2 regions of the Micromonospora siamensis genome follow, and region 1 is predicted to be linked to the other one. Evidence: riboswitches for the same ligand, from Rfam matches in the RefSeq annotation. Region 1 holds a riboswitch; the other holds the start of a gene.
What was found. A riboswitch is a leader RNA that binds a small molecule or an ion and turns the genes downstream of it on or off. The one in region 1 is predicted to bind cobalamin.

Region 1 (9,988 bases):
GGTCGGGATGACGCCTCGATATTGATCTGAATTGATTGATCAGGTGAAGTGTGCGCAAGGACCCCGAGGAGGTTATCCATGGCCCTCCGCACGCCCACCCTCCGCCGCCGCCTGGCGCTCGCCCTCGCCGCCGGGCTCGGCCTCGTCACCCTCGCCGGCACCCCGGTCTCCGCACGGCCGGCGCCGGACCGCGGCGCCGAACCGGCCGCCGTCGCCTACCGGGTCGTCGGCCCCCGCACCCTCGCCGACCGGGACGCCGTCGCCCGCACCGGCGCCGCCATCGACCTGGTCGAGGACGGCCGGTTGTACGTCTCGGCCACCCGAAGAGAGGTCGCGGCCATCCAGCGCCTCGGCTTCACCCTGGAACGCGAGACCACACCCGCGCCGTCCGGCGACGTCGGCACCCAGGCGTTCCCGTCCGCCGACTCCAACTACCACGACTACGCCGAGCTGAACACGCTGGTGAACCAGGTGGTCGCCGACCACCCGACCATCGCCCGGCGGATCAGCATCGGCACCTCGTACGAGGGCCGGGACCTGATGGCGGTGAAGATCTCCGACAACGTCGGCACCGACGAGAACGAACCGGAGATCCTCTTCAACGCCCAGCAGCACGCCCGCGAGCACCTGACCGTCGAGATGGCGATCTACCTGCTCAACCTCTTCACCGACAACTACGGCACCGACTCCCGGATCACCAACATCGTCAACTCGCGGGAGATCTGGATCGTCCCCACCGTCAACCCCGACGGCAGCGAGTACGACATCGCCACCGGGTCGTACCGGTCGTGGCGGAAGAACCGGCAGCCCAACAGCGGCTCGTCGTACGTCGGGACCGACCTGAACCGGAACTGGTCGTACCAGTGGGGCTGCTGCGGCGGCTCGTCCGGCTCCACCTCGTCGGACACCTACCGTGGCCCGTCCGCCTTCTCCGCGCCGGAGACGTCCGCGCTGCGCAACTTCGTCAACAGCCGGGTGGTCGGCGGGGTGCAGCAGATCAAAGCGAACATCGACTTCCACACGTACTCCGAGCTGGTGCTCTGGCCGTACGGCTACACCACCGCGAACACCGCCACCGGGATGAACGCCGACCAGTACAACACCTTCGCCACCCTCGGCCAGCAGATGGCGGCCACCAACAACTACACCCCGGAGCAGTCCAGCGACCTGTACATCGCCGACGGCACCAGCATCGACTGGATGTGGGCGACCCACGGCATCTGGGCGTACACCTTCGAGATGTACCCGGGGTCGTCCAGCGGCGGCGGCTTCTACCCGCCCGACGAGGTGATCCCCGCCCAGACCTCCCGCAACAAGGAGGCCGTCCTGCTGCTGTCGGAGTACGCCGACTGCCCGTACCGGGTGATCGGGAAGCAGGCGCAGTACTGCGGCACCGGCGGGGGCGGCACCACCGTCTGGTCGGACACCTTCGAGACCGCGACCGGCTGGACGACCAACCCGGCCGGCACCGACACCGCCACCACCGGCCAGTGGGAACGCGGCGCCGCGCAGGCCACCAGCTCGTCGGGGGCCAAGCAGCTCACGCCGTACGCGGGCAGCAACGACCTGGTCACCGGTCGGCTGGCCGGCACCTCGGCGGGTGACTACGACGTCGACGGCGGGGTGACCAGCGCCCGCTCCCCGGCCGTGACCCTCCCGTCGAGCGGCACGCTCACCCTCTCGCTGGCCTGGTACCTGGCGCACGGCTCGAACGCGTCGTCCGCCGACTACTTCCGGGTGAGCGTGATCCACAACGGCGGCACCACCGCCCTGCTCAACGTCGCCGGGGCGGCCACCAACCGCAACGGCGCCTGGACGCTGTCGAACCTCGACCTCACCCCGTACGCCGGGCAGTCCGTCCGGATCCAGGTCGACGCCGCCGACGCGTCGACGGCCAGCCTGGTCGAGGCGGCCGTGGACAACGTCACCATCACCGCGTCCTGACCACCCACCGGCGGGGCCCCGACCCCCTCGGGGCCCCGCCACCCCACTGCCGGTCACCACGCGTGCGCTACCGTGGCACGGATCGTCCCGCAGCGAAGCCGGTGGGAAACCGGCGCTGTCCCGCAACTGTGATGCCCCGCCCGGACACGGGTGGGGACGAGCCAGGTCGCCTGCGGACGATCGCGACACGCGCTCTCGAGGAAGGGCGCCTCGCGGACGGGCGGCCCCTGCCCCCCCTGTCGGCGAAGCACCACGCTCCTCGACCGACAGGAGGACCGATGTCCAGACGTACCCCCCGGGTGTTCGCCGCCCTGCTCACGGCCGCCGCGCTGACCCTCGGCGCCTGCGCCGAGAAGAGCTCGGACACCACCCCCGCTGCCGGCGGGAACTCCCCGGCCGCCAGCTTCCCCGCCACCGTCGGCAAGCTGACCCTGACCAAGCGCCCCGAGAAGATCGTCTCGATGTCGCCGACCGCGACCGAGATGCTCTTCGCCATCGGCGCCGGCAAGCAGGTCACCGCGGTCGACGACCAGTCGAACTACCCCGCCGAGGCGCCCAAGAGCGACCTGTCCGGCTTCCAGCCCAACGCCGAGGCGATCGCCGGCAAGATCCCCGACCTGGTGGTGCTCTCCAACGACACCAACAAGATCGTCGACCAGCTCACCAAGCTGAAGATCCCGGTGCTGCTCGCCCCCGCCGCCAACACCCTGGACGACACCTACCGGCAGATCACCGACCTGGGCACCCTCACCGGTCACCCCACCGAGGCCGCCGACCTGACGAAGCGGATGAAGGACGACATCGCCAAGCTGGTCAAGGACCTGCCGCAGCGGTCGGAGAAGCTGACCTACTTCCACGAGCTGGGCCCGGAGCTCTACACCGCCACCAGCAAGACCTTCATCGGCTCGCTCTACGCGCTGGCCGGCCTGGAGAACATCGCCGACGCCTCCGACGCCGACGGCAAGGCGATGGGCTACCCGCAGCTCTCCCAGGAGGTCATCGTCAAGGCCGACCCCGACTTCGTCTTCCTCGCCGACACCAGGTGCTGCCAGCAGTCGCCTGACAAGATCAAGGCGCGCAGCGGCTGGGCCGGCCTCACCGCCGTCAAGAACAACCAGGTGGTCGCCCTCGACGACGACATCGCCTCCCGCTGGGGCCCGCGCGTCGTCGACCAGGTCCGCGCGATCGTCGACGCGGTCGCCAAGGTTCCCGCGTGACGGTCCACCACCGGTGACCGTGCGACCCACGGAGTCCGACCGGCCGGCCGGGGCGTCCCGCACGCCCCGGCCGGCCGGGCTGCGGCTGCGCTGGCTGGTCGCCGGCGTCGCCGCCGTGCTGGTCGCGCTGGTCGCCGGCGTCTCGCTGGGACCGGTCAGCCTGCCGGCCGGCAGCGTCGCCGTCGAACTGCTCAACCTGCTGCCCGGGGTGCACCTGGACAGCGGGCTCAGCGCCGGCGAGATCGCCATCGTCACCGAGCTGCGACTGCCCCGGGCGGTGCTCGGACTGCTGGTCGGCGCGCTGCTCGCCCTCGCCGGCGGCGCGTACCAGGGGGTGTTCCGCAACCCGCTCGCCGACCCGTACCTGCTGGGCGTGGCGGCCGGCGCCGGACTCGCGGTGACCGTGGCGATCGTCCTCGGGGCCGACGTCGAGGTGTTCAGCGGGATGTCGCTGACCGTGCCGCTGGCCGCGTTCGTCGGCTCCCTCGGGGCGGTGCTGATGACGTACCTGCTCGGGGCGGCCGGCGGGCGGGACCGCTCCCCGGCCACCCTGATCCTGGCCGGGGTGGCCGTCTCCGCGTTCCTCGCCGCCGGGCAGACGTACCTGCTCCAGCGGCACGCCGACAGCATCCAGCCGGTCTACTCCTGGCTGCTCGGCCGGCTCGCCACCGCCGGCTGGTCCGACGTGCGGCTGGTCCTGCCGTACTTCGCGGTCACCGCCGTGGTGGTGCTGCTGCACCGGCGGGAACTCGACGTGCTCTCCCTCGGCGACGACGAGGCGACCAGCCTCGGGCTGCACCCACAGCGCTCCCGCTACCTGCTGATCGCCGCCGCCTCGCTGGGCACCGCCGCCGCGGTCTCCGCCTCCGGCCTGATCGGCTTCGTCGGGGTCATCGTGCCGCACACCGTACGGATGCTCGCCGGCTCCAGCTACCGGGTGGTACTGCCGCTCTCCATGCTCTTCGGCGGCGCGTTCCTCGCCCTGACCGACGTGGTGGCCCGGACCGCCGCCGCCCCGCAGGAGATCCCGATCGGCGTGGTCACCGCGCTGCTCGGCGGCCCGTTCTTCGTGCTGATCCTGCGTACCGCCCGGCGGGTCTTCCCGTGACCGGGCGCGAGCCGGCGGCCGTCGAGGTGCGGGGCCTGCACGTCACCCTGGACCGGGTGCCGATCCTCACCGGCGTGGACCTGACCGTGGCGGCCGGCGAGTGGGTCACCGTGATCGGCCCGAACGGCGCCGGCAAGTCGACCCTGTTGCGCGCCGTCGGCGGCCTGCTGCCCGCCGGGGCCGCCGTCACCCTCTTCGGTACGCCGATCCGTGCCCTGAAACCCCGCCAGCGGGCCCGGGTGGTGGCCACCGTCGCGCAGTCCCCGGCGGTGCCGGCCGGCATGTCGGTGCTGGACTACGTGCTGCTCGGGCGCACCCCGTACATCGCCCCGCTGGGCCGGGAGTCCGCCGCCGACCTGGCCGCCGTGCACGACGTGCTGGCCCGGCTGGATCTGGGCGCCTTCCACGGCCGGGAGCTGGCCACCCTCTCCGGCGGGGAACGGCAGCGGGTCTTCCTGGCCCGGGCGCTCGCCCAGGGCGCCACCCTGCTGCTGCTCGACGAGCCGACCAGCGCCCTGGACATCGGCCACCAGCAGGAGGTGCTGGAGCTGGTCGACCAGCTCCGCCGCGAGCACGGGCTGACCGTGCTCGCCACCATGCACGACCTCTCCATCGCCGGCGAGTACGCCGACCGCCTGGTCCTCCTGGACGCCGGCCGGGTGGTGGCGGCCGGCCCGCCGGCCGAGGTGCTCACCGAGGAGCTGCTCGCCCGCCACTACCGGGCCAACGTCCGGGTCGTCCCCGGCGAGCACGGCCCCCTCGTCGTCCCGGTCCGCCGGGGGTGAGAGCAGGAACCCCCGGTCGACACCCCGGCCTCAGGCGAGGGCGATGATCGAGAAGAGCGCGCCGGCCGGGTCGCGGAGGGCGGCCTGCCGGCCCTGCGCGATGTCCCGCGGCGGCACCAGGATCGTGCCGCCCAGCTCGGCGGCGCGGGCCGCCGTGGCATCGGCGTCCGCCACCGCGAACCACACCGACCAGTACGCCGGCAGGTCCGCGGGATAGCCGTCACCCAACGGTGGGGTCATCCCGGCGACGATCCGCGCCCCGCACCGCCAACCCGTCCAGGTCACCCCGTCCACCTCGCGGTCCTCGGGGTGCCAGCCGAAGACCAGCTCGTAGAAGGCCTTCGCGCCCTCCGGGTCGGGGCTGACCAGCTCGTTCCAGCACATCGACCCGGGGGCGTTGAACAGCTCCGCGCCGCGCGTCCGCATCGGCTGCCAGACGCTGAACACCGCGCCGGCCGGGTCGGCGAAGACGCCCATCCGCCCCTGGTCGAAGACGTCGAACGGGGTGACCAGCACCTGCCCGCCGGCCGCCTCGACCCGGGTGGCCGCCAGGTCGGCGTCGTCGGTGGCCACGTACGTCGACCAGATCGGCACCTGGTCGGGGGTGGCCGGCGGACCCGCCCCGGCGACCGCCCGCCCGTCGGCGAGGAAGGTGGTGTAGCCGCCGGCCTCCGGCTGCGGCGCCACCCGCCCGGTCCAGCCGAACAGCTCGGGATAGAAGCGCTTCGCACCGTTCAGGTCGGGGGTGGCCAGGTCGGCCCAGCAGGGCGTACCGGGCTCGACGCCGCTCACGGGAACCCCTCTCGGCCGCAGCACGGCCCGCAGGCCGGAGGCGACCGGGACGGCACGCCCTGCCGGCATCGTGGCACCGGCACCGGCCCGGGCGGGGCGGAATCGGGCGAAACGTCAGCGGAACCGGCGACCCTGGTCCCGCCGGTACGCCCAGCCGGCCACCGCGGCCAGCACCACGATCCAGACCCCCAGCATGACCAGGGCCAGCGGGTCCGGCCGGCGGTCGGTCACCGCCGCCCACATCAGCTCCACCGCGCCCCGGGTGGGCAGGTAGGGCGCGATCGTGCGGACGAAGCCCGGCGCGTCGTCCGGCCCGGAGAGCAGCCCGCCGCCGAACGCCAGCGGAAAGAAGACCACCTGCGCGACCACGGTCGCGGCCCGACTCGGCAGCGAGTAGCCGATGGCGAGCCCGAGCAGGGTGAACGGCGCCGACACCACGGCCACGCCGAGGGCACCGAGCAGCAGCTGCACCGGGGTGACCCGGGCGGCGGTGGCCACCGCCGCGATCACCACCACCGGCAGCATGCTCAGGTAGGTCAACACCACCCCGGCCAGGATCCGGCCGGTGAACCGCACCGCCGGACCCGTCGGCAAGGTCCGGGTGTACGGATCCCAGGGCTGGTTGCGGTCCTCGGCGACGCCGATGCCGTACTGGAAGATGTTGGCGCTCATCACCGCGAAGGTGATCATGGCGGCGGTGGCGTACGTGGCGCCCACCGCGTCGTCACCGGCGAACGGCACCACGAAGAAGAGCATGGTGGCGGCGGGGAAGAACGCGCTGCCGACCACCGCGACCGGGATCCGGACGGTCTCCAGGAGTTGGTAGCGGGCGTGGACCAAGGCGAGTGGCACGGTCGGCTCCTCAGGCGCTCGCGGTCGCGACGTCGGCACGGTCGGCGGTGATGGCGAGGAACGCCTCCTCCAGGGAGGTCGGACGCACCTCCAGGTCACGGAACGGCACCCCGGCGCCGACCAGCTCACGGACCAGTTGGTCGGCGTCGGTGGTGAGCAGGTGGGTCCGGCCGTCGGTGCGTTCGGTGGCCACCACGCCGGGCAGGTCGGGCAGCTCGTCGGCGACGAAGCTGACCCGGTGCACCCCGACGATGCCGCGGATCGCGGCGACCGTGTCGTCGGCGAGCACCCGCCCCCGGCCGATCACCACCACCCGCTGGGCCAGCGCCTCGACCTCCTCCAGGTAGTGGCTGCTCAGCAGCACCGTCCCGCCCTCGGCGTGGAACGCCCGGATCGCCTCCCACAGGGTGTGCCGGGCCGCCACGTCCAGTCCGGTGGTCGGCTCGTCCAGCACCACCAGCCGGGGCCGGCCGACGAAGGCCAGCGCCACGGCGAGCCGGCGCCGCTGACCGCCGGAGAGCCCTCCGGTCTGCCGGCGTACCTGCTCGGCGAGGCCGAACCGGTCGAGCAGCTCGGCGCGGGGCACCGGGTCGGGGAAGTGCGCGGAGACGAAGTCGACCACCTCACCGACCCGCAGCGTGCCGGGCAGGCCGGTCTCCTGGGGGGTGACCCCGAGGGCGCGGCGGGAGGCCGGGTCGCGCGGGTCGCCGCCGAACAGCTCGACCCGCCCGGCGGTGGGGTGGCGCAGCCCGACCAGCAGGTTGATCAGGGTGCTCTTGCCGGCGCCGTTCGGCCCGAGCAGGCCGACGAGCTCACCGGCGCGGACGGTCAGGTCGACCCGGTCCAGGGCGAGCACCTCGCCGTACCGTCGGGTGACCTGCTGGGCGTGCGCGAGGATCATGGGGCTCCTTCGGGGTTGCGGTCCCGGTCGGATCTGCCGCCCTTCGTTGTACCGTCCCGTCGCCATCCCCGCTGTCCCCGATCACCCCAGCGGGGCGGGAAGCGGGGCGTGGTGCAGGACGGCGAGGCGGGACACCGCCCGGGTGAGCACCACGTAGAGGCGGTGCAGGCCGCGCGGCTCGGCGGCCACGATCGCGGCCGGTTCGACGACCACGACGTGGTCGTACTCCAGGCCCTTGACCAGGGTCGCCGGGACGACGGTGACCCGCTCCGCGGCGTCGACGTCGTCGGCGGTCGCGGTCGGCACGCCGGCGTCGGCGAGCGCCGTCCGGATCCGGTCGACCGTGTCGTCGGCGGCGATCACGCCGACCGAGCCGTCGTGCGCGAGCGCCGCCCGCACCTCGGCCACCGTCGCGGCCACCAGGTCGTCGACGGTACGCACGTCCAGCGTCCCGTCGCGGCGCAGCGACTCCGCCGGGGGCACGTCAACGGCGAGTGCCGGCAGCAGCCGGTTGGCGAAGGCCACCACGGCGGCGGGCACCCGGAAGCCGACGCTCAGCGGGACCACGGCGGCGTCCGGCTTGCCCAGGTGGGCCAGGCTCTCCCGCCAGTCCCGGGCGGCCCACGGGGCGGTGCCCTGGGCGAGGTCGCCGAGGAGGGTGATCGAGCCGTGCTCGCTGCGCCGGGCGATGGCTCGGCACTGCATGGGGGAGAGGTCCTGCGCCTCGTCGACCACCACGTGTCCGAAGCCGGCCGGCCGTTCCAGCAGCCCGGCGGCCTCGTCGATCAGTACGGCGTCCGCGGCGGTCCACCGGGTGGCCTTCGGGGTACGACCGAGCTTCGTCCCGCCGGTCCGCGAGCCGTTCGGGACCGGCCCGGGCGCCCGGCCGAGGAGCAGCGCCTGCTCGTCGGCGGTGAGCAGCCCGTCGGCGGTGGTGGCGAGCGCGTCGGGGTCGGTGAGCAGCGTGTGCAGCAGGCCGTCGGGGGTGAGCGCCGGCCAGACCGCGTCGAGGAAGCCGGTGACCGGTGCGGCCTTGCCCATCCGGCGCAGCCAGACGTCGCTGGGTGACTCGGCCCGCCGCGCCTCGGCCTGGCGTTGCAGCAGCCCCACCACCCGGGCCCGGACCCGCTCGCGGCCGGTGGCGTACGGCAGCCCTTCCGCGCGGGTCTCGGTGACCACCCGGTGCAGCGGGTCGAGGCCGATCCGCCAGCGGAACGAGCCGTCGGAGACCATGATCGGCTCGGTGGGGTCGCCGATGTGCGCCTCGACGGCCCGGCGCAACACCTCGGCCATCCGCACGTCGTGCTTGAGGGTCGCCGCGGCCGGCGGGTCGACCGCCCGGACCGGCACCCGCTCGACCAGGTCCTCGACGGTGGCCTGGGCGACCTCCACCTCGCCGAGCGCGGGCAGCACCGCGGCGATGTACGACAGGAACGCCCGGTTCGGCCCGACGATCAGCACGCCGGAACGGCGCAGCCGCTCGCGGTGCAGATAGAGCAGGTACGCGGCCCGGTGCAGCCCGACGGCCGTCTTGCCGGTGCCCGGCGCCCCCTGTACGCAGATCGAGTCGGCCAGGTCGGCGCGGACCAGCTCGTCCTGCTCGGGCTGGATGGTGGCGACGATGTCCCGCATCGGCCCGACGCGCGGCCGTTCGATCTCGGCGGTGAGGATGCGGCTGGCGGTGCCGAGCTCCTCGCCCCGGTCGAGGTGCTCGTCCTCGAAGCTGGTCAGCGTGCCGGCGCTGAACCCGAACCGGCGCCGGACGGCCACTCCCTGCGGATCGCGGGCGCTGGCCCGGTAGAACGACCGGGAGACCGGGGCGCGCCAGTCCAGCACCAGGGGTTCGCCCAGGTCGTCGGTGACGTGCCGGCGGCCGACGTGGTACTCCCGCCCGGCGTGGTCCGGGTCGCGGTCGCCGAAGTCGAGCCGGCCGAAGAAGAGCGGGGTGGTCGGGTCGTCGGCCAGCTCCTTGACCCGCCGGGCCATGTGCCGGCCGAGCTGCTCGGCGGTGTACGCGTCCCCGGCGACCCGGTCGCCGGTGGCGAAGAGGGCCTCGGCCCGCTCGCGCATCCGGCGCAGCGCGGCCCGGGAGGCGTCCAGGTGGGCGCGTTCGGCGTGGAGGTCGGTGTCGAGTTCGGTCAGGGACACGGTGGGTCCTCACGGATGGCTCGCTGGTCGCTCGCGTCTCCGGGGGCGGATGGCCGGCGCCCGGCGCGGGACGTCCGCTGCGGTGTCGTCACACCCCGGCCGTCAGGCGGCCATCAACGTTAGCCGACCCGGCCACCTCTCTCCACCTGATTTTACTGGCCCGCGTGGGGAGGTCGCCTCCGCACGCGGGGCGTGGGTGTGCCGGGTGAGCGCCTACAGACCTGAGAGCGTGGACGACTCA
Region 2 (9,988 bases), 110 kb from region 1:
GAGCAGCGGTCCCGCCGGCTGCTGCTCGGCGGGGCGCTGCTGGCCGGCGCGCTCGCCTTCCTGGTCACCGGCCTGCCCGTGGTCGGCCTGCTGGTGGCGGTGGCGGTGCCCGGCACGCCGTGGCTGCTCGGCGTGGGCAAGGCCGAACAGCGGGCCATCGAACGGATCGAGGCGGTCGGCGAGTGGACCCGCCGGCTCAAGGACGTCTCCGCCACCGGGCAGGGCCTCCAGCAGTCGATCGTCGGCACCATCAACACGGTGCCGGAGGAGATCCAGGAGGAGGTACGCCTGCTCGCCGCCCGGCTCCAGGCCGGCTGGCTGGCCCGCTCCGCCCTGCTGGCGTTCGCCGACGACATCGGGGACCCGGTCTGCGACCAGGTGGTCGCCGCACTGATCCTGCACCTGACCGACCGGGGCGAGCGGCTCGGCGACGTGCTCGGGTCGATCGCCTCCGCCGCCGCGGCCGAGGTGACCACGAGGCGGGAGATCGAGGCCAAGCGCACCCAGCCGCGGTTCGCGGTCCGGTTCCTGACCGGAATGACCCTCGCCACCCTGGCGTACGGGCTGGTGAACACCGAGTACATCCGCCCGTACGGGACGCCGGTCGGGCAGTTCGTGATGACGCTCCTCGGCGTCGCCTTCATCAGCCTGCTGGTCTGGGTGCGGTCGATGAGTCAGCCGCCCCGACCGGCCCGCTTCCTGCCGGCCCCCGACCCGCAGGAGGTCGTCGCGTGAACGGCGTGCCGGCGCGTCCCGCCGCCCCGACCGAAGGCCGGGGCACATGATCCTCAACTGGCAGCTCACCCTCGCCGTGGTCGGCGGGGCGGTGGTCGGGTTGGGCCTGTTCCTGCTGGTCCGGGAGGCGGTCCCGGCCGCCCCGGCGCTCGGTCCGGCGCTGCGCCGGCTGCACCAGCCGCCGGGTGTCGCACCCGCCGGCCCGGCCGGCCGCCGGCTGGAGTGGCTGGGCGGGCTGTCCCGCTGGCTGCGCCCGCCGCACCGGCAACTCGCCCTGATCGACCGCACCCCCGAGCAGTACACCTTCTCGCTGCTGCTCTCCGCGCTGATCGGCCTGGTCTCGCCGACCCTGATCGCGGCCGGGCTGTTCCTGATGGGCGTCGGTGTTCCGGTCGCCGTGCCGGTGCTGGGCAGCCTGGCGATGGCGGTGCTCGCCGCCGTGCTCGCCCACCGGGCGGTGCTGACCCGCGCGGACGCCGCCCGGGACGAGTTCCGCCAGGCGGTCTGCACCTACCTGGACCTGGTGGCCCTGCAACTGTCCGCCGCGCACGGGCCGGTGCAGGCGTTGGAGCGGGCGGCGACCGTCTGCGACGGCTGGGTCTTCGACCGGATCCGGGAGTCCCTGCGGATCGCCCAGATGCAGATGCACTCCCCCTGGGACGAGCTGCGGGACCTGGCCGACCGGATCGGCATCCCGGAGCTGGGCGACGTGGGCGCGATCATGCGCTCGTCGGGCAGCGAGGGCGCCCAGGTGCACGAGACGTTGCGCAGCCGCGCCGACGCGCTGCGGGATCAGATCCGCACCGACAACCTGGCCCGCGCCGAGGGGGTCACCAGCCGGCTCGACATCCCGGGCGCGCTGCTGGTCTTCGTCCTGTTGGGCTTCGCCGTCTACCCGTTCGTGGCCCGCCTGTGAACACACCCCGACAGAAGGAGCACGCCATGCACCTCTTCGCCTACCTGCACGCCGCGTTGAGCACGCGGCTGGCCGAGTTGCGCCGCGACGGTGAACGCGGCGACAGCCCGGTGCCCACCGCCGTGATCATCTTCGGTCTGGTGGCCGCGGCGGTCATCGTCACCGGCATCGTCGCGACCAAGGCCCAGGGCTGGATGGACGCCATTCCGGACCCGGCCCCGTAGGGACGATCGATGCGCCGTCCAGCCACCGCCGGCCCCCGCCGGGCGGCCACCGCCGTCCGGCGTACCGGCGCGCCCGTGCCCCGGTGGCAGCGGGACCGGGGGGCGAACCCGGTCGAGTTGGCGGTGGTGATGCCGGTGGTGTTCGTGCTGCTCTTCGGTTCGATCCAGGTCGCCGCCTGGTTCGTCGCCCGGGCCACCGCGCTGAACGCGGCGCAGAGCGCGGTCACCGCGCAACGGGTCCAGGCCGCACCGGCCGGGGCCGGCGAGGCCCGCGCGGTCGCCTTCCTGAACGCGGCCGGGGACTGGCTGGTGGGCTGGAACGATCCGGGGCCGACCTGCGTGGTCGACGGGGGCGGCGTGACCTGCACGGTGACCGGCAGGTCCCTCTCCGTCGTCCCCGGCGTGAGCTTCCCGGTGGAGCAGCGGGCGCACGGGACGGTCGAACGGTGGACGGCGCCGTGACCGGGCGCGCCGAGCGGGGCTCGGTCTCCGTCGAGGTGGCGGTGCTCGCCCCGGCGTTCATCGCGCTGCTGGTGCTCGCCGGGGTGGCGGGGCGGACGGCGATCGCGCAGGAGGCGATCGGGTCGGCGGCGCACGACGCGGCCCGGGCCGCCTCGATCTCGCGTACCGCCGGCGCCGCCCGGGAGGCCGCCGGGAACGCGGTGACCGAGTCACTGGACTGGCAGCGGCTCAACTGCGAGGGCGCCCCGCAGCTCAGCTTCAGCGGCTCGGTGGGCGGCGTGTCCACCAGCTTCGACGCGGCGTTCGCCAGCGGACCGGGGCAGGTCGCCACCGTCTCGGTCCGGGTCACCTGCGTGGTCTCGTACGCCGACATCCAGCTGTCGACCGCCCCCGGCATGCCGGACGGCACCACCGTGTCGGCGCGGTTCACCTCGCCGCTGGACCGCTACCGGAGCCGGGGATGACCGGGCCGGGCCGCCGCGACGCCGGCCGGGTCAGCCTGTTCCTGGCCGCGGCGATGACCGGCGTGCTGGTGGTGATCGGGTTGGCGTTCGACGGCGCCGGCCAGCTGCGGTCCATGCAGCGCGCCGACAACCTGGCCGCCGAGGCGGCCCGCTCCGGCGGGCAGGCCATCGACCGCGCCCGGGCCATCGAGGGCGGGCCGAAGGAGATCGACGAGGACGCCGCCCGGGCCGCCGTGGCCGGCTACCTGGCCGCGGCCGACGTCGCCGGCCACACCGTCACGTTCCCCGTCGTGGACGGCGAGAAGCGGATCCGCGTCCGGGTGACCGTCACCTACGACCGCTACCTGCTCGGCCTCTTCGGCTTCGGCAACACCGTCACCGTCTCGGGCGAGGCCACCGCCCGGGCGATCACCGAGGAACCGTAGGGAAGGAAGGCAGCCATGGCCGCATCCCGTGGCTCCGCCGTACGGCGGGCCGGGCAGATCCTCACCGGGTTCGGCGCGCTGGTCGTGCTCTGCGCGGTGCTCGCCGGTGCGCCGGTGGCGCTGCTGGCCTTCGCCGGCAACCCGCTCCCCGACCACCTGCCCACCCTCGCCGAGGTCGGCACCACGCTGACCAGCCGCGACGACGGCCAGCTCTTCCTGCGGGCGCTGGCGGTGCTCGGCTGGTTCGGCTGGGCCACGTTCGCCTTCTCCGTACTCGTGGAACTGGGTGCGCAGACCCTGCGCCGCCCGGCGCCCCGGCTGCCCGGGATGCGCCGCCAGCAGCGGGCGGCGGCCGCCCTGGTCGGTTCGGTGGCGTTGATCCTCGCGGCGGCCCCGGCCGCGAGCGCGGCCACGGTGGCGTCCGCGCCGCACCCGACCGTGGCGACGCTGCCGGTCACCGCCCACGCCGGCCCTTCGACGGGTACGCACCTGACGGCTGCCCTGTCGACGCAGAGCGCGCAACCGGCGGCCGGCACCCCGGTGTACCGGGTCGCCGAGGGCGACTACCTGGGCGAGGTGGCCGAACGGTACCTGGACGACTTCGGGCGCTACCGGGAGGTGGCCGCGCTGAACCGGCTGCCCGACGCCGACCGGATCCAGCCCGGGCAGCTGATCAAGCTCCCGGCGCGGGCGGACGACACGGGTGCCCGCCGGCACGCCACCGGCCGGCTGGTGGAGGCCGGCTCGACGCCCCGGCGCCCGTCACCGCACCCACCCGCGGCCACCCCGCCCGGATCGCCCGCGCCCGAGGGCCACGCCGGCCCGGACACCTCCGGCCCCGGCGGACCTGCGAATCCCGGTGGGGCGGCCGGCCCGAGCCAGGGCGGGAACACCGGTCGGCCGGCGCCGAACCAGCAGCCGCTGCCCCCGGCCGCGCAGCCGGCGGGGGCGCCACCGGCGATGGCCGCCGGAGCGGCCCGGGCCAGCGACGACGACGGGATGAACCGTCCGCTGGCCGTCAGCGCGGTGCTCGCCGTCGCCAGCATCGTCGGGGCACAGATCGGCGCGGTGCTCGGGCTGCGTCGCCGCCCGGTCCGGGCCGCCCGGGCACTGATCTCCGGGCGGCACCGCCGCGACTGACCTGCCCCGCGCCCTCGGGGCGGGAGCACGGCATGCCGCAAGACACGCCAACACCCGGCCGGGAAGCCCCAAGACGTGCCATCACCCGGCCGGGAGCGGCGCGTGATCGGTCAGGGGATGCGGGTCTGGAGGACGCCATCGACCACCCGGGTCGGCAGGAGCTGCTGGTCGGTGGCCGCCGGACCCTGCACGACCTCGCCCCCGTTGAGCCGGAAGGCGCTGCCGTGCCAGGGGCAGACCACGCAGGCGTGCCCGTCGATCTCCTGCACCTCGCCCTCGCCGAGCGGTCCGCTCTGGTGCGGGCACCGCTCCAGCATCACCGTGACCTCGTCGCCGTGCCGGTAGAGGATCACCGACACGTCGTCCACCTCGCGGGTGACCAGTTCACGCTGCGGCAGGCTGGCCAGGTCGGCCACGGCCTGCCACTCGTCGCTCATCCGGTGCAGCTCGGAGACGCTCTGGCTGACCTGCGCGCCCTGCTTGTACGCCAGGTGCCCGCCGACGTACGCCCCCAGGCTGGCGGCGCTCAGCCCCAGGTACGCCAGCGCCCGCCCGCTGCCGTGCCGGCCGTTGAGCCGGGCGGCCAGCGAACCGGCGTAGAGCGCCAGCCCGACGGAGTTGGCGGCGGCGTGCACCAGTCCGATCCGGCGCTGGTCGCGGGAGAGGGCGGCCCAGTCGTTGAGGCCGGCCACGGCCGCCGGCACCGCGCTGACGGTGCCCAGGGCGACCAGCGTGGTCGCCGCGCGCCGCTGGCCGGGCAGCAGGTCGACCACCGCGGCGCTGATCCAGGCGCCGACCGGCACCTGCACCATCGCCGGGTGCAGCGGGTGGCCCAGCCACACCCCGTGCAGCAGGTCGCGGACCCGCTGCGGACGCAGGGTGGCCTGGACGGCTCGTTGGAGCCGGTCACCGACCCGGTCCAGGGATGAGTTCTGTTCGATCCTGTTCATCAGCGCTCGCACCTTCTCCGACTTCCCGGCAGGAGCGACCGCAAACCGGGCGACGGGTACCGGAGGGCATCCGTCGCCCGATCGGGTGTCACCGCCAGTCGCTGATCCTGGGCCGGAAGGTGGTGCCACGGAACAGCCCGTCCAGGTCACCGCCGAGGGCGCGCAGGGTCGCCTCGTCGTTGGCGGTGATCTCCACGTACAGCCCCTGGACGTTGTAGACCTGGAGGCTGGCGCCGCCGTCGCCAGAGGTCCGGCGGCGGGCCGGGTGACCGTCGATGGTCGAGTCGGGGTCGGCGAGGACCGAGCCGTCACCCTTCTCCGAGGTACGCGGCATCAGCTGCACGGTCAGCGGCCAGTCGCCGTACTTCGTGCGCTTGCCGGTGCCGTAGGCGAGGCGCGCGTCCCAGCCGCCGCCGGGTCGGGTGGTCACCTGGTACGACATCGGCTTCAGTGTGGACGGCAGGGCGCGGAAGGCCACCGGGACGGGGATCGGGCGGTCGACGGCGTACCGGATGTCGAGGGCGATCCGGCGGACGAGGGCCTGCGGGTCGGTGCCCGCCGGCACGTTGATCAGGCCCACCTCCGCCCAGGCGCCCGGGGCGTACTGCCAGCGCAGGGCGGCGCCCCGGCCGACGACGGCCACCGGGTTCCACCAGGCGGGGCGGCCGGCGACCGGTTCGGCGGCGGTCAGGCCGGAGGTGCCGGCGCTCCCGGCGGGGCGGACGAAGTTGTCGTCGTCGGCCAGGGCGATGTCGGAGCCCCGGGGCACCATCCGCAGCATGAGCCGCATCCCCTCCCCCCCGGGCTGGGGCGCCGCCGCGTACAGGGTGAGTTGCGTGGACCGGGTGACGACGGTCCGGTCGGTGAGACCGGCGGGGAGCCAGCCGAGGTCGGCGTACTGGCGGGCCGGGTCGAAGGCGGCCGGCGCCCGGTCGGGCAGCGGGGCGGCGGGGGTCGGCGTGCCGGTCGCCGTCGGCACGGCGGCCACGGGTGGGGGCGCGGGCCGGTCGCCGCGGTCGAGCAGGGTCGGCGCGGTGGCGACGAGCGCCACGACGGCGAGTCCGGCGGTGGCCGCGGTGGCGATCCGGCGGTGCCGGATCCGCCGCCGCCCGTCGCGTACCGCCCGGTGCAGGTCCACCCCGGACGGGGGCAGCGGTGAGTCGCGCAGCGGTTCGAGGAGCTTCCCGTCAGTCATCGTGCCTCTCCCGTGATCACGTAGTCGGCGGTACCGAGCAGGCGGCGCAGGCGGGCCAGGCCCTGGGCGGTCTGGCTCTTGACGGTGCCGGCGGTGCAGCCGAGGGTCGCGGCCACCTCGTCGACCGGGCGGTCGTGCAGGAAGCGCAGCACCAGCACGGCCCGCTGCCGGGGCGGCACCTGGGCCAGCGCGGCGTGCAGCAGTTCGCGGTCCTCGACCGCGTCGCCGAGCGGCCTCGCCGTCGGCTCCGGCGGGACGTCCGTCAGGCGTACCCGGGACCAGAGCCGGCGCTTCTCGTCGAGGAAGACCCGGACCAGGACCGTCCGGACGTACGCGTCGACGTTCTGCGCCTCGCGGGCTCGCCGCCAGTTGACGTAGAGCCGGGTGACCGCCGTCTGGACCAGGTCGTCACCGCGGTGCGGGTCGCCGGTGAGCTGGCTGGCGATCCGGCGCAGCAGCGGCAGCCGCGCGGTGACGTACTCGACGTACTCCTGCTCCAGGTCCGCCCGCATCCACCCAACCCCGTTCGTGTGTGATTCCACCCCGCTGACGGGCCCGGCCTCCGTCCAGGTTGTATGCCAACCCGGAAAACTCTAGAGCCCGACACGCCCACAGCATGTGGTGTGTTGGCTTTTTCCGAGCCACTACATCTAGGATCGTTTTCGTTGCTGGTGTGACCCGTCCGACGGGTCCGCCAGGTGTCGACGCCTGCCAGGCGTCGCGCCGAACAGGGAACCCGGTGCGAATCCGGGGCTGCCCCGCAGCGGTGAGCGGGAACGAGAGCCGTCAACTGAGCACTGGGCCCGACGGGGCCCGGGAAGCGACGGCCGGTAGGCCAGCGCGTCGCCAACGCGCCCGCCCGCGAGTCCGAAGACCTGCCAGCAGTGCGTGCCCGCCGGGTGCGCGTACCACCTCGGGGCCTCGTGGGAGGGCCGTCGAGCCGTAACGGAACACCGCCGGCACACCGACCGGCGGCGCTCCGGCGTGCCGTCGTGCCCTCCCCACGGTCCACACCGACCATCCAGGAGAGCACGTGACGGCGTCATCCACCCTTGCCCCACCCCCGGTCGACGCGCTGCGGGAACTGCTGCACCGGCACCGGCACGACCTGCCCGACACCGACCCGGAGCGGATCCTCGCCCTGGTCGAGTCGGGGCGTACCGCCCGGGCCGACGCGGCGGAGCTGACCGGGCTGGCCATCTCGGCGGCGGCCGGCCTGATCGCCGAGGAACCCGCGTACACGAAGCTGGCCGCCCGGCTGCTCGCCGCCCGGACCGCCGACGAGACCCGGGAGCAGGGCATCCTGCGGTTCTCCGACAGCGTCGCCGTCGCGTACGCCGAGGGGCTGCTGGACCCGGACTTCGCCGGCTTCGTCGCGGCGCACGCCGACGCCCTCGACGGCTTGGTCGACCACGCGCACGACGCCGCGTTCGAATACTTCGGCCTGCGTACGCTCACCGACCGCTACCTGCTGCGGCATCCCACCACGCGGGCGGTGCTGGAACGTCCGCAGCACTTCTGGCTGCGGGTCGCCACCGGCCTGTCGGACACCGTCACCGAGGCCGCCGCGCTCTACCGGCGGATGTCCCGGCTGGCCTACCTGCCCAGCTCGCCGACCCTGTTCAACGCGGGCGCCCGGCACCAGCAGCTCTCCTCCTGCTTCCTGGTCGACTCGCCGCGCGACGAGCTGGACTCGATCTATCAGCGGTACACGCAGATCGCCCGGCTGTCGAAGTTCGCCGGCGGGATCGGGGTGTCCTGGTCCCGGGTGCGTTCGCGGGGGTCGCTGATCCGGGGCACCAACGGTCGCTCCAACGGCATCGTGCCGTGGCTGCGGACCCTGGACGCCAGCGTGGCCGCGGTCAACCAGGGCGGCCGGCGCAAGGGTGCCGCCTGCGTCTACCTGGACACCTGGCACGCCGACGTCGAGGAGTTCCTGGAGCTCAAGGACAACACCGGCGACGAGGCCCGGCGGACCCACAACCTGAACCTGGCGAACTGGGTGCCGGACGAGTTCATGCGGCGGGTCGAGGCGGACGCGCAGTGGTCGCTCTTCGACCCGAAGGAGGTGCCGGAGCTGGTCGACCTGTGGGGCGAGGAGTTCGACACCGCGTACCGGGCGGCGGAGGCGGCCGGCAAGGCGGTCCGCACGCTGCCGGCCCGCACCCTGTACGCCCGGATGATGCGCACCCTGGCGCAGACCGGCAACGGCTGGATGACCTTCTCCGACGCGGCGAACCGCACCTGCAACCAGGTCGGCAACGGCGGCGGGGTGGTGCACCACTCCAACCTGTGCACCGAGATCCTGGAGGTGACCAGCGACGACGAGACGGCGGTCTGCACCCTGGGCTCGATCAACCTGGCCGCGCACCTGGTGGACGGCGGGGTCGACTTCGCCACGCTGGGCGAGACGGTGCGGATCGCGGTGGGCGCGCTGGACCGGGCGATCGACCGGAACTGGTTCCCGACCGAGGAGGCCGGGACGGCGCACCGGCGCTGGCGGCCGCTGGGGCTGGGCGTGATGGGGCTGGCCGACGTGTTCGCGGCGCTGCGGCTGCCGTTCGACTCGGCCGAGGCGCTGGCCCTGTCCACCCGGATCGCCGAGGAGATCGCCCTGGCCGCGTACGACGCGTCGGCCGACCTGGCCGAGGCGTTGGGGGCGCACCCGGCGTACCCGCTGACCCGGGCGGCGGGCGGGGTGCTGCACCCGGACCACTGGCCGGACGCCCGACCGACCCGACCGGAGGCGTGGGCCGTGCTGCGGGAGAAGGTCGCCCGGCACGGGCTGCGCAACTCGCTGCTGGTGGCGATCGCCCCGACGGCGACCATCGCGTCGATCGCCGGCTGCGCCGAGTGCGTGGAGCCGCTGGTGTCGAACCTGTTCAAGCGGGAGACGCTCTCCGGCGAGTTCCTCCAGGTCAACCGGCACCTGGTGGCGGACTTGAAGCGGCTGGGCCGGTGGGACGCGCCGACCCGGGAGGCGATCAAGCGGGCCGACGGGTCGGTGCAGGAGCTGGACCTGCCGGCGGAGCTGAAGGCGTTGCACCGTACGGCGTGGGAGCTGCCGCAGAAGGCGCTGATCGACCTGGCCGCCGCCCGGGCGCCGTACGTGGACCAGTCGCAGTCGCTGAACCTGTTCCAGGCCAGCCCCACCATCGGCCGCCTCTCCTCGATGTACGCGTACGCCTGGCGGGCCGGCCTGAAGACGACCTACTACCTGCGGTCTCGCCCGGCCACCCGGATCGCCCAGACCACGGTGACCGCCGCCGTGCCGGCGCAGTCCCGGCCGGCCCTGCTCACCCTGCCCGTGGCGAGCGACGACGACGCCGTCGCCTGCTCGCTGGAGAACCCGGACGTCTGCGAGGCCTGCCAGTGACGACGCTGCTGGATCCCGGCATGGACCTGACCCTGCGACCGATGCGCTACCCGGAGTTCTACGAGCGGTTCCGGGCGGCCATCCGCAACACCTGGACGGTG

Region 2: linked by a shared signal. The riboswitch ahead of GA0074704_RS04090 (ribonucleoside-diphosphate reductase subunit alpha) and the one ahead of GA0074704_RS04645 (ABC transporter substrate-binding protein) in region 1 are both predicted to bind cobalamin.

The regions. Positions count from the first base shown of each region.
Region 1 is NZ_LT607751.1:990,707-1,000,694, forward strand. Features, by position in the region: gene GA0074704_RS04640 (M14 family zinc carboxypeptidase) at 79-1,944, shown strand; cobalamin riboswitch at 1,998-2,136, shown strand; gene GA0074704_RS04645 (ABC transporter substrate-binding protein) at 2,223-3,161, shown strand; gene GA0074704_RS04650 (FecCD family ABC transporter permease) at 3,175-4,269, shown strand; gene GA0074704_RS04655 (ABC transporter ATP-binding protein) at 4,266-5,054, shown strand; gene GA0074704_RS04660 (VOC family protein) at 5,085-5,846, opposite strand; gene GA0074704_RS04665 (ABC transporter permease) at 5,961-6,698, opposite strand; gene GA0074704_RS04670 (ABC transporter ATP-binding protein) at 6,709-7,599, opposite strand; gene GA0074704_RS04675 (HelD family protein) at 7,681-9,747, opposite strand.
Region 2 is NZ_LT607751.1:879,577-889,564, reverse strand. Features, by position in the region: gene GA0074704_RS04140 (type II secretion system F family protein) at 1-735, shown strand, start outside; gene GA0074704_RS04135 (type II secretion system F family protein) at 785-1,651, shown strand; gene GA0074704_RS04130 (hypothetical protein) at 1,678-1,875, shown strand; gene GA0074704_RS04125 (TadE/TadG family type IV pilus assembly protein) at 1,885-2,337, shown strand; gene GA0074704_RS04120 (TadE/TadG family type IV pilus assembly protein) at 2,322-2,801, shown strand; gene GA0074704_RS04115 (pilus assembly protein TadG-related protein) at 2,798-3,226, shown strand; gene GA0074704_RS04110 (LysM peptidoglycan-binding domain-containing protein) at 3,242-4,366, shown strand; gene GA0074704_RS04105 (Rieske 2Fe-2S domain-containing protein) at 4,477-5,316, opposite strand; gene GA0074704_RS04100 (hypothetical protein) at 5,405-6,511, opposite strand; gene GA0074704_RS04095 (SigE family RNA polymerase sigma factor) at 6,508-7,023, opposite strand; cobalamin riboswitch at 7,208-7,408, shown strand; gene GA0074704_RS04090 (ribonucleoside-diphosphate reductase subunit alpha) at 7,545-9,887, shown strand; gene GA0074704_RS04085 (ribonucleotide-diphosphate reductase subunit beta) at 9,908-9,988, shown strand, end outside.